DNA from 4 places in the Pseudoalteromonas sp. NZS11 genome. Region 3 is predicted to be linked to each of the others. Evidence: predicted binding sites of a transcription regulator. Region 3 holds the regulator's gene; each other region holds the start of a gene.
What was found. Region 3 encodes sigma-54, which starts transcription at its own class of promoters, with help from an activator protein. Its sites were predicted from a motif close to GTTGGCACGNNNNTNGNNT; they were not measured.

Region 1 (3,173 bases), 340 kb from region 3:
AAATTCAGTACGCTCACGTACGTAGCCTACGGTATTTACATTGGCAATATTTTTACTTGTCGTTTGCAATAGCTCCGAGCTTGCTCTAACCCCAGAACTGGCAATGTTTAATAAATTAAACGACATGTTACTCTACTCCTTGGCGGATCACGTTTGCCGCAATGTCTTTTAGCTGACTGCTATTGAGCACTTTTTTTATTTTGCTGGCATAATTTGGATCGGTTGCATAACCTGCTTTTTGTAATGAATCTAAAAAGTCATTTGGTTTTGCTGTATTTTGTAATGCTTCTTTGTAGCGTGGGTTTTGCGTTAAAAAATCAACAAAGTCGTTCACGCTATCTTTAATTGAATCGTAGGCTCTAAAGCTGGCTTGTTTTTTAACGGGTGTGCCTTGTTCAAACTCAAGCGTTACTTTGCTTGCTTTATCGCCTTCCCAGCTTTTATCTGACTTAATATTAAATAAGTTATTTGAGCTGCCACCGTCACTTTTATTAATAATGTGTTTACCCCAACCGGTTTCAAGTGCCGCTTGAGCAACCATTACCGCTGGGTTTAAACCAATTTTTTGCGCTGCAGTTTTAGCGTGTTCCCACACTGAACTTACAAACTCTTCTGCATTTTTAAATGTTGGGCTATCGGTTTTAGACTCTGCAGTATCGACTTTAGGCTCAGCAATATCGGCTTTAGTGCTATTGACGATAAGATCGGGTTGCTTGTTTTTTTGCTCATGAGGAAGAGCTGAGCCGACTTGCGTATCGCTAAAAATATCTTTGGTTGTTCTAAGCACCGAGCCTGGCATAAAGTTTTTAGACTCAGGCGATAACTGCTGAACAATTAAATCGGCAAGGCCTAACGAGCCATTTGATGAAAGCTCTGTAGAAAGTTGCTGATCGTGCATTTCTTCAAAAAACTTTACGCCACTTGAATTAAATGGACTGTCTTTATCTTCAAATGCTTCGTTAGCTTTGCGCATTCCTTTGAGCAACATTTGCGTAAAAATAGCTTCAAATTGTGCGGCCGCTTTTTTGAGCGCAGCTTTGGAAGCATCAGTTGATGCATCGCCACTCGTTAAGGCTTCTTTACGAAGTGAATCTAAGTTGCCTAAATCAAAAAAGTTTTGTTTATCGAGGTGATTAGTTTCCATCGGCTTTTTGACACAAAATGAATAATGCAGTTAAAAATGCAAAAACTGAGCCACTACCGATAAAACGAGGAAGATAAAAATAATAAACTTAAGTTGCTGTAAATCAAAAGCCCTAATTTCAAAAATATAGGGCTTAAGTACTACGTTATTTATTGGCTTGGGTTATTTATATAACAACTAACTGTCCGTTAATTGCGCCGGCTTCTTTTAGTGCTTCTAAAATAGCCATTAAGTCACCAGGCGCTGCGCCTACTTCGTTAATTGCGCGAACTAAATCGTCAAGGCTTACACCTGGATTAAATACAAAGGCGCGCGAGTCGTCTTGGTTTACATCAATAATACTTTGCTGAGTAACAACGGTGTCACCGTTTGCTAGCGGGTTTGGTTGCGACACATTTTGTTGCTCTGCAATTGTTACTGTTAAGCCACCATGAGTTATAGCCGCAGGCTGAAGTTTAACGTTTTTGCCAATGACAATTGTACCGGTACGCGAGTTAACTATAATTTTAGCGGCCATATCAGCTGGCTTAAATTCTAAGTTTTCGAGTGTCGATAAGTACGATACACGCTGGGATGCATCGCGTGGTGCTATAACACGAATAGAAACAGAATCTATTGCTTGTGCGCTATTTGGGCCAACTAAGTCATTAATTGTTTTTTCTAGGCGTTTTGCCGTTGTAAAGTCTGGGCGGTTTAAGTTGAAGGTAATGTAATCGCCTTGCATAAATGGGCTTTCTACAGTGCGTTCAACTGTTGCGCCATTTGGTATACGACCAACTGTAGGGGTGTTAATTACAACCTTACTACCATCAAGGCCTTGTGCGCCTAAGCCACCGACAATTAAGCTACCTTGTGCAATAGCGTACACGTTACCGTCTACACCCTTTAAAAAGGTTTGTAGTAAAGTACCGCCACGTAAACTGCCTGCACTACCAATAGAAGAAACCGTAATATCTATTGTTTGTCCGGGCTTTCTAAATGCAGGTAATTCTGCATGCACAGCAACAGCGGCAACATTTTTAATTTTAGGACTTTGAGTTGAAGGTAGCGTAATACCAAAGCTGTTCAACATGCCTCTAAAACTTTGTTGTGTGTATGAGTTTTGCTCGCCAGTGCCTGGTAAACCAACCACTAAGCCATAACCAACTAATTGGTTAGAGCGCACGCCTTCAACCATAGACACATCTTTTATGCGCTCAGCACTGGCAGTAAACTGCCAACCTAATAACACAACTAAACATAAAGCTTTAAGGCTATTCATGTTGTTACCCTCTAAAATGGAAACAGCGAACTGCTAAAGAAACGTGTAAGCCAACCAGGACTTTGCGCTTCTTGCGTTTGCCCTTTACCTGAGTATTGAATACGTGCATTAGCAATGCGGTTTGATTCAACCGTATTATCGGCGCTTACGTCTTGAGGGCGTACTAGCCCTTCTAAACGAATAAACTCTTCACCGGTATTAAGCGTTAGCCATTTTTCGCCGCGTATAACTAAGTTACCATTAGGTAAAACGCGCATTACATTAACCGAAATATCACCCACTAAGCTGTTTGACTGGTTTGATTTTGAATCGCCCGTAAACGACGAATCGCTACCAATACCAAACTGAATACTATCGCCACCTATATTTACAGGTAGACCACCTAAGCCAATCACTGGGTCTAAGCTTGCGTCGGTTTCTTTGTCTGTTTCTGTTTTAGCGGCTTTTGTTGCTTGAGTAGACTCTTGCAATTTAACCGTAATTATATCGCCAGTACGTAGCGCTTTTTTATCAGAATATAAGTCGTTTGATGTATGAGTATTAAACAATGAACCTGTGGCTACCAGCGGCTCTAAAATAGGCTCGGGGTACATAGGTGCGTAGTAAGGGTCGTCCTGCACTACTTCACTATTTTGCGTAGACATACAGCCACTTAAAAATAATGTGCCCGCTGTAAATAAAATAATATTACGCATAATTCCCCCTACTCTATTAAAGCTGTTGATTGATATAACTCATCATTTCGTCAACGGCCGAAATTACTTTTGA
Region 2 (3,173 bases), on a different contig from region 3:
GCATTTTAAGCCGATCATTCCCAGCGCAATGCTCCAAAAGCTAAACAAGTTTATTGATTCTAATAAGCTATAAAAAGGATGGCCAATTTCAAGTCCTATTATTAATTGGTTAATGGATGCATAGCTAAATACGGCTTGTTGAGATATTTGATCTGTACTTGCACTTAGTACAAGAGCAATTGTTCCTAGGCTTGAAATAACAACTGGCATCATTGTCCAGGTAGAGAATCCATACCAAGCTCCGTAGCTATGTTCTGATGCAGGATCCTGTTTAGCCACAAGCATATAATAAAGTGCCATTAATGCATTCATGATAGCCAGCGCAATTACGCCGCCAAACAAACCAAACCATACTTGGCCTTCTGCATTTTGCTCTATACTTTGGCGAATCATTTTTTGCTCGCCAATCGTCGCATCAATAGTTGATGCTGCTACTTGCTCATTAATCAAAAACTGCATATCAACAGTGGAATAAAAAATATAAATACTCGCCATTGAAACTAAAGACATGACTATAAAAGCAAGCCATGACCAACCTCTGGCGTGTTCAACACCATTGAAAGCTTTACTAGGACTTATATAAATATCGAGTAGGGCGCTAAACGCGTTAGGTGATTTCATTATTATTCCTTTATACCTATTTTATGGCTAGGCAGTTATAAATGCCCAGTGACTAGGTAATAGAATAAAGGAAAATGTATGTATTGTTTTCATTCAATTGTAACGGTTTGTTAACAGGTGTGAAGGGGCTTGTTCAAAAATAAGAAAAGGGCCAAAAGGCCCTTCGTGTTGCAGCAAGTAACACATTCTTTCTTATAAATTAAAGTCTACAGAATAAGCAACGTAAGCTTTAATATCTGAGTCATCCATATCTGTATCAGATAAACCAAAAGTGAACCCATCTTTCGAAATTGATACACCGTAATCTAAGATATTGTCATCACCAATAAAGTCACCAGAGTAGTGGCCTAAGTGAAGTGCCATTTCAGTGCCGTTACTGCCAACAGCAAAACCGTAGTCAGCTGTCAGGTAAAGTGAATCACCAAAGTCTGTACCATCACCACTTGCAGCTGATGTTGCTAGTACTGAAGCACCAAAGGTAAAGCCTTCAACACTGATGCTACCGTAAATTTCAGAGAAATCTGCGTCAGCTTCAGAGGCTGCGTCTGGGTAAGCGTAATAAATATAGCCAACATCATAGCTAACGCTTTCGTTAATGTCGCCACCAAAGCCTGCATATAAATCAAGCTCATAGGTCATTTCATCTGCCCACGATGCATTTGAAGCCCAAGTACCTGCATAAAAGCCCGATTCATTAGCGTAATCAATACCGCCTGAAATAGCTGCATCGCCCCCAGTTTGCTCTTGACCACGCCATAAGTAGTTTGATGTTGCCGCTGCATTAGCAGTTACTTCAGCATGTACGGCTGTTGACGTTAAAGATGTTGCGCCCATTAATGCTATAGCACTGATAGCGATGGTTTTTTTTAGTTTTAGCATGTCCATTTCCCGTTATATGATTTTTGCTCGCCAAGGTTTTTATTATGTAATCGGAACCTTTAGGCTGACGGCTTTTTATTGTTTAACTAACGGGATAATTGCACTGTGTGTGCCAGCTTCATTGTTTTTTATTAAAAATTATTTTTTATTTATTAAAAACATGAGCTTGAATTTTATGAATAGGATGGGGGTATAACATGAAGGAAGATGTTGCGCACACTGCTGGTGCATAAATTAACCTAGCCGCACCATAAAAGTACGGCTAAATTAGAAGATTTTAACCGAATATAGTGCGCATAAGGCTAATTGTTTCGTTTACGCTGCGACCTTTTTGTACTTCACTCACAATTGAATCACGTTTACTGCGAATATGCTCAGGAATATCGTCAGCAGCAAGAGCACGGTCTACTAAAATCTCTGCAGACTCTTTACCTCTACGCTGAGTTTTACCTGTTGTAGTTGTAGTACGTTTAGGCTTGGTTAGCAGTTTAATGTAGTTAGAGTTATCTGGTGTTTTAGCATCAGCGTAGTGAAAGAAACATGGAATTAATGCTTTAATAGCAACCAATTGTTCTTCTAACTCGTTACTAGGTTTAGCCATTTTGTACCATGACATAGCTTGAATACCTTTTACGATATCTTGCCAGTAACGCTCAAAATCACTATTTTTAAGTTTAGAAACACCAAGGGCACCACATAATGCATCTAATCGATTATTTGTAATCGGAGTAAATAAATCAGGGCGACGCATTGCAAGCAGTCGTGTTGCAGGCGCAAGTGTTGGTTTTTCGTTGTTGTCGGTGAATATTTTTGAATAAGCAGCAACAAATTTCTGATACTCGTACTGAGTAATATCACCTTCAAGTGGAATATTCACTAGTGCATCGTCAAAAGCACCTGGTAAATCACCAAGCATTTGATGGAAGCTCTTTGCACTCTTTGTAGATGCAAACCATTCAACGTCAAAGTTGTATGTGCTTGGATCAAGTGATGCCATGTGCTTACCGCTAAACGCAAGTAAGTCTTCAGGAATCATATCTTTAAGAGACTGTTCACGAATGCTTTTGATGTAGTCTACCAAACGAAGCTGTTCATCAAGTGCAATAACGTCTTTGTGTTGTTCTACAAATACACTTACAACAGGCCACGGAGCAATACGTAAAGTTTTAACCTGTAAAAAGCTGATAGCTGAAATAAGCTGATCGTGTAGCTTCTTAAGTACTGGTAACTGCTGTGGCTCTAGTAAATCGTAGTTCATACGATCTCTGCTTGCACTTAGCAATTCGTAACACCAAGGTAAAAAATCATCAGGGTGGTTTTCTACTTTCACGGCCATAAGGTTAAGGCTTAACTCTGAAGATTGCTTCAGAATGTTCTGATAGATTTGATTTTCTTGTTCGCCTAGCGTCATTTTTGACGGTGAAATTAGCAGTTTTTTCATGCCTTGTAGAATCTCCGGTTTAGATATATATTTTTTTGCTGGTCTATTTTAGCGCAATTACGCTAATAACAACAGCGCTGTCCTCCATACGTCGTAATTGAAGTGACTAAATCAGTATTTTTGCTAATAAAATGAGACTAATGCTTTAACATGTATCAATCATTTTCATCCAGTACAAAGAGACTTTCAACTGAGGTATTAAAATGCTTTGCTATTTTTAGAGCAATTATTA
Region 3 (3,173 bases):
GCAACCGACTTTCCAGAACCAGAACGGCCGCTTATGATAATTAACTCCATTTAACACCCTTTATAAAACTATGATTGATTGACAATAACTTGGTAAAGCTCAGCATCTGATTTTGCACTGCGTAACTGTTTACAAAAATCTTTGTTGTTTAGTTTATCAGCAATGGTTGCTAGAGTCTTTAAGTGCTGCTGGTTATCGCCATCTGGTACGATGAGTGCGACGAAAATATCAACAGGGCGATTATCGATTGCATCAAAATTTATTGGAGTTTCGCTAACGAGTACTAAAGCCAAAGGCTCTTCTGCACCGCTCATTCTTCCATGAGGAATGGCAATGCCACGCCCTATACCTGTACTACCCAATTTTTCTCTGCTCATTAAAGCATTAAGAATATCTTGTTGCGGTAAATACGGAAGTTTGTCGTGAGCAAGTTCGCTAATGAACTCTAAAATTCTTTTTTTGCTATTAAAAAGGACCGCAGCTTTGCTGCAGTCCTGGCATATAAGTGAGCTTAATTTCATCATATTAGTGTCGAGCAAGCTTCTCTTTGTGTTTAATTACTTGTCGATCGAGCTTGTCGATCAACGAGTCAATGGCGGCATACATATCTTGATGTTCTGTAGAGGCAAATAATTCAGCACCGCTTACGTGTATGGTGGCTTCTGCTTTTTGATTTAATTTTTCTACATCGAGAATGACATGAACATTATTAATATGATCAGAGTGTCTTTCTAGCTTCGCAAATTTGGTATTAATATAGTCTCTTAGTGAATCGGTTAATTCTACGTGACGACCAGTTAAGTTTAGTTGCATAAGCATTACCCTCTTTTTTTGCGTCTTAAATCAAACTTTTACGTTGATTTGACGGTGGAATAGCCAGAGATTCGCGGTATTTTGCGATTGTACGTCTCGCTACTTTAATTCCTTGCTCAGCCAATATATCCGCTATTTTGCTATCACTCAATGGTTTTGCTGAGTTTTCTGCTGCGATTAATTTTCGGATAAGCGCACGGATTGCTGTAGATGAACATTCACCACCGTTTTCGGTGCTTACATGGCTTGAGAAAAAATATTTAAGCTCAAATATACCACGGGGTGTGTGCATATACTTTTGGGTTGTTACGCGCGAAATTGTTGATTCGTGCATTTCTACCATTTCAGCAACATCATTTAAAACCATTGGTTTCATGGCTTCAGGACCGTGTTCAAAAAAGCCTTGTTGTTGCTTAACAATACAATTTGTTACTTTTAATAGCGTGTCGTTTCTACTTTCTAAGCTTTTAATAAACCATTTAGCTTCTTGTAAATGCGAGCGAATAAACTGGCTGTCACCACTGGATTTTACAGTGCGAGACATTGCCGCGTATTGGCTATTAACACGAATTTTAGGCATGCTATCTGGGTTTAACTCAACAACCCAGCGGCCTTTAATTTTTTTAACTGACACATCAGGAATAACATACTCAGATTCTTCTCTTACAATAGTATCTGCAGGTTTAGGGCTAAGAGTATGTATTAATGTCATTACTTCTTTAAGCTCTTCTTCTTTGAGCTTAGTTTTCTTCATTAATGTACGATAGTCACGAGCAGCTAATAAATCAATATGCTCGGTTAAAATCATTTTTGTTTCATTAATGTAAGGTGTTTCTTTATCAAACTGGTTAAGCTGAATACACAAACACTCTTGTAAACTACGTGCAGCAATACCAACAGGATCAAACAGTTGGATGCGTTTTAATACAGCTTCAATTTCATCAAGTTCGACTTCGTTATCATCTTCGTTTTCTTGATTAAAGCTTTCTAAAATCTCTTCGCAGCTTAGTGTTAAAATACCTGAATCATCGACGGCTTCTACAATAGCAATAGCAATAGCTTCGTCTGTAGGGCTAAATGGCGTTAGTTGTAACTGCCACATTAAATACTCATGGAGCGTTTCAGTAGAGGCACCTTGGTATATTGATTCGTCTTCAGGCATCGGACCCGATGATGCTGCTGGGGCGGCACTCATGTACTCATCCCAACTAACATCCATAGCCATGTCGTCACTTAGCGTGTCTTTTGCAAGTGCTTCACCACTATCTTGTTCATATTCGCTTGGAGCATCATCGGCAGATGCGCTAACAGTTATGTCATCTGTATCTGCTTTTTGCTCGTTTTTACCTGCAGCGTCTTCGGAATAGTCTGCTTCTTCAACCTCTAATAGCGGGTTGCTGTCGAGAGCTTCTTGTATTTCTTGCTGGAGATCCAATGTACTGAGTTGCAACAAACGAATAGCTTGTTGCAACTGTGGAGTCATTGTAAGTTGCTGGCCCATGCGCAGCTGTAGTGATTGCCTCATGTATCTCTAACAATCCTTTTATGTTGTTATAATTAATACTAGCAGATGCTTAAAGACATGGCGTAAATGTTACAGCCTAAATTGCTCGCCTAAGTAAACATCGCGTACTGTTTTATCATTTAATACGTGTTCTGGAGTACCTGATGCAATCAGCTCCCCATGAGAAACAATGTAGGCTTTTTCACAAACATCAAGGGTTTCTCTTACGTTATGATCGGTAATTAATACACCAATCCCACGATTTTTAAGATGTTCTATTATTTTCTTTATATCTAATACCGAAATCGGGTCAACACCTGCAAATGGTTCATCCAGTAATATAAATTTAGGATCTGCTGCCAGCGCACGTGCTATTTCAACACGACGACGTTCGCCACCCGACAATGCCATACCTTGGCTATCACGAATGTGTTGTATGCTAAATTCATCTAATAATTTATCGAGAGTGTCTTCTCTAGCTTGTTTATTTAACTCTTTGCGCGTTTCTAAAATGGCCATTAAGTTTTGATAAACAGTCAGCTTTCTGAATATTGAAGACTCTTGCGGTAAGTAGCCAATGCCTAATCTAGCACGACTATGCATAGGTAAAAGAGTAATATCGTTATCGTCTATCGATATTTTACCTTTGTCGCTAGGTACAAGTCCTACTATCATATAAAACGTGGTAGTTTTACCTGCGCCGTTAGGGCCAAGTAAGCCAACAATACTGCCAGCTTTGACTTCAAGACCGACGTTTTTTACAACTTCACGGCCTTTATAGCTCTTTGCTAATAGCTCTGCTTTTAATGTGCTCATGGTTGACCTTTGTCGCTTTTTTTACTTTTTTTAGTCTCGA
Region 4 (3,173 bases), on a different contig from region 3:
CGTAACGAATACGAATAAGACGAGATACTTCCGCATCTTGAGACTGCCATAAACGACGAACTTCACGGTTACGCCCTTCATTTAACGTTACGTTAAACCAACGGTTAACGCCTTCGCCACCCATAGGGGTTACAGTCGTGAATTTGGCTGGACCATCTTCAAGTTCAACACCACGTAGTAAGTTTTTAACCGTCTCGTTGGTTACTTCACCAAATACACGTGCAGAGTATTCACGCTCTACTTCATAGCTTGGGTGCATTAAACGGTTTGCCAGTTCACCATCGTTTGTAAAAAGCATTAAACCCGATGTATTAACGTCTAGTCGACCAACCGCAATCCAGCGATCGCCATCAATACGAGGAAGTCGGTCAAATACAGTACGACGCCCTTCAGGATCTTTACGTGTGCTTAACTCACCTTCCGGTTTGTTATACATAATCACACGACAGATTCGGTCTGCTTTTTCTTCGATTTTTACACTGTGTCCGTCAACACGAATCAAATCGGTTTCTTCAACACGGTCACCTAACTTTGCCACTTTACCGTTTACACTAACGCGGTTTGCGTCAATGTATTTTTCCATTTCACGGCGTGAGCCTACGCCTGCACGGGCTAAGACTTTTTGTAACTTTTCACCTTGTATAATACTCATTCGGATGGTTCTCTCACAGAAGGATCGCTCAATAACTGGTTAATTTTACTTTGCTGCTCTGTTGGCAACGCAGGTAAATTTTCAAGTCCAGTTAACGAAAAATAATCTAAAAATTGCTTAGTAGTTGCATATAAAGCCGGCTTTCCCGGAACCTCTTTATGCCCTACCACTTTAACCCACTCTCTTTCGAGTAAGGTTTTAATAATATTCGAACCCGTAGTAACACCTCTTACTTGCTCAATTTCGCCGCGTGTAATGGGCTGCCTGTATGCAATAAGTGATAATGTTTCCAGTAAAGCACGCGAGTATTTTGGTGCGCGTTCTTGCCACAAGTTATTTAACCAAGGGCTTAAACTACTGCATGCCTGAAACCGATACCCACTACCCACTTCAACTAAGCGAATACCACGAGTTTGAAAATGTTCTTGTATTGTATCTATTGCGTCATTTATTCGCGTCATAGAAATAGCTAAATCTATTAATACGATGTCTTTAAGGTGGCGTTTACTAACAGGCTTATCTGCAACAAAAATAGCTGCTTCAATGATCTCAACTAGTTGTTCATCACTAATTCGCCGACCCGCCATACACACTCTTAACAAATAAAAATACACAGCCATCTATTATGACAGAACAACACCAAACTAGGAAAATATATCTATCAAATAACTAAATTTAAAACACAAAAAAGCCAGTGACTAGCACTGGCTTTAATCTTACTTACTAAAATGGTAACTATTAGTTACTTTTAAAAGCTTCTAATGCATCATCTTCAGCTACTGCGTTACCGTATTTTTTAATGTAACCCATAAACTCGCTTTTACTGATGCGCTTATCTTGGTTATTATCCATGTAACCAAAATGATTTGAAATATCATCATCGTTACCTTCAACTACCGAGATATAACCATTGCTGTCGTTATCTAGACTTGCAAAGCTGCTTTCAATTTTATCGAATTTAGCAATTTCAGCTTTAAATGCCGACTCACTTACTTCAGAATCAGTGGCTACTTTACCATTGTTTAACTTCATATAAGTGTTAAATTCTTTGCGGCTAATTTCGTTATCCATATTGGTGTCAATATTTGAAAAATGGCCCCAAATGCTATCGTCGTCAGCTTCAACTTTTGAGATGTAGCCATCGCTATCATTATCTAAACTTGCAAAGTCACTGTCTATTCTTTCAAGACCTTGATTAGATGAACAAGCCGCTAGGCTTAATGATGCTAAAATAGTGGCTGCTAATGTTAACTTTTTCATAAGACGTATCCTTCGTAATTAATTAAATGTCACTTTAACTAATACAAATCCAATGCCAATAACAGTTAACTTATAATAATCAATAACTTAATCTCATCCGGTATATTTATTAAACAGTTTCAATAAGTTAAGCTTGCAAGCTTTGCAAACAACCTTGTAATTTTTGCAAAAAAATACCCGGTAAAAACCAGGCATTTCAAATTTACTTATATAGTTAAGCTAATAATTAGATTGCTGCGTTTTGGTAGCGTTTAACAAACTCAGTAACGTTTTGACCATTACATTTTAATGAGTTTAGGTTACCAATTTTTTGACGAACAGGTGCTAAACCTTGTTTTAAAGCCGTCATACATAATTGAGTTTCTTGTTGAGCGTCTTTTGCAAATACTTCTACTTTCTCAACTGATGCGTTGCTTAATGTCGTTTTTTTAGCAATATCACGAATATCTTCACCATTACATAAAATGCTTTTAGAAAAACGAGATAGGTAAACACCGTGCTGGGCAGCTTCTTTACGAGCAACGCTAAAGCCTTCGTTTGCACTTAGTACACATAACTTAGACTCAATTTTGTTATCTTGGCTAAAGTAAGTATTGCTTTGAGCTGACGCAGTTGCAGATGCTAGTAAAGCAGTGGCTAAAAGTAGTTGAGTTTTCATGAGAGATCCTATTTGAACGAGCTAAACAAGTGAATTTCGCGCATTATATATTCAATAAAGTTAAGTTCAATTGAATTTTTTATTTATTTAAATAATTAATATTGTATTCACAATGTTTAAACTTTACCCATCATTTGATCAACATTTGCGCAGCTATTATCTCAATTCAGTCATGTTATGTACGCGTATTTACTGATACAATTTAATTTATTAAATAGAACCAATTTTAAGGTAAATTTTATGAAAGTGATTTCTTTCAATATCAATGGTCTGCGTGCTCGTCTTCACCAATTACAAGCAATTATCGACAAACATCAACCAGACGTTATTGGCTTGCAAGAGATTAAAGTTCACGACGAAGCATTCCCATTAGAAGATGTACAAAAAATGGGATATCACGTCTACTTTCATGGTCAAAAAGCGTATTATGGCGTAGCTATGTTATGCAAAAAAGAGCCTAAATCGGTCTTAAAAGGTTTTGCCACCGATACAGATGAATCGCAAAAACGCATGATAAGCGTCACTGTTGAACAAGAAAACGGTCGCGACCTTACTGTCATGAATGGCTATTTCCCACAAGGTGATAATATTAATCACGAAACT

Region 1: flgJ (flagellar assembly peptidoglycan hydrolase FlgJ) is a predicted target of sigma-54. The motif match lies at 1,181-1,199, and genes of this name have one in related genera.
Region 2: I6E82_RS17755 (TorF family putative porin) is a predicted target of sigma-54. The motif match lies at 1,599-1,617, and genes of this name have one in related genera.
Region 4: I6E82_RS14170 (EF-hand domain-containing protein) is a predicted target of sigma-54. The motif match lies at 1,954-1,972, and genes of this name have one in related genera.

Annotation. Positions count from the first base shown of each region.
Region 1 covers NZ_JADYWP010000001.1:634,706-637,878, reverse strand. Annotated here, with positions in the region: gene flgK (flagellar hook-associated protein FlgK) at 1-126, opposite strand, end outside; gene flgJ (flagellar assembly peptidoglycan hydrolase FlgJ) at 128-1,144, opposite strand; gene I6E82_RS02770 (flagellar basal body P-ring protein FlgI) at 1,311-2,405, opposite strand; gene flgH (flagellar basal body L-ring protein FlgH) at 2,417-3,100, opposite strand; gene flgG (flagellar basal-body rod protein FlgG) at 3,117-3,173, opposite strand, start outside.
Region 2 covers NZ_JADYWP010000012.1:12,280-15,452, reverse strand. Annotated here, with positions in the region: gene I6E82_RS17760 (YIP1 family protein) at 1-621, opposite strand, end outside; gene I6E82_RS17755 (TorF family putative porin) at 814-1,500, opposite strand; gene I6E82_RS17750 (hypothetical protein) at 1,778-2,941, opposite strand; gene I6E82_RS17745 (helix-turn-helix transcriptional regulator) at 3,097-3,173, opposite strand, start outside.
Region 3 covers NZ_JADYWP010000001.1:290,473-293,645, forward strand. Annotated here, with positions in the region: gene rapZ (RNase adapter RapZ) at 1-50, opposite strand, end outside; gene ptsN (PTS IIA-like nitrogen regulatory protein PtsN) at 69-521, opposite strand; gene hpf (ribosome hibernation promoting factor) at 526-813, opposite strand; gene I6E82_RS01250 (RNA polymerase factor sigma-54) at 839-2,338, opposite strand; gene lptB (LPS export ABC transporter ATP-binding protein) at 2,408-3,133, opposite strand; gene lptA (lipopolysaccharide transport periplasmic protein LptA) at 3,130-3,173, opposite strand, start outside.
Region 4 covers NZ_JADYWP010000006.1:181,477-184,649, forward strand. Annotated here, with positions in the region: gene rluB (23S rRNA pseudouridine(2605) synthase RluB) at 1-652, opposite strand, end outside; gene scpB (SMC-Scp complex subunit ScpB) at 649-1,239, opposite strand; gene I6E82_RS14170 (EF-hand domain-containing protein) at 1,391-1,912, opposite strand; gene I6E82_RS14175 (hypothetical protein) at 2,139-2,570, opposite strand; gene xthA (exodeoxyribonuclease III) at 2,811-3,173, shown strand, end outside.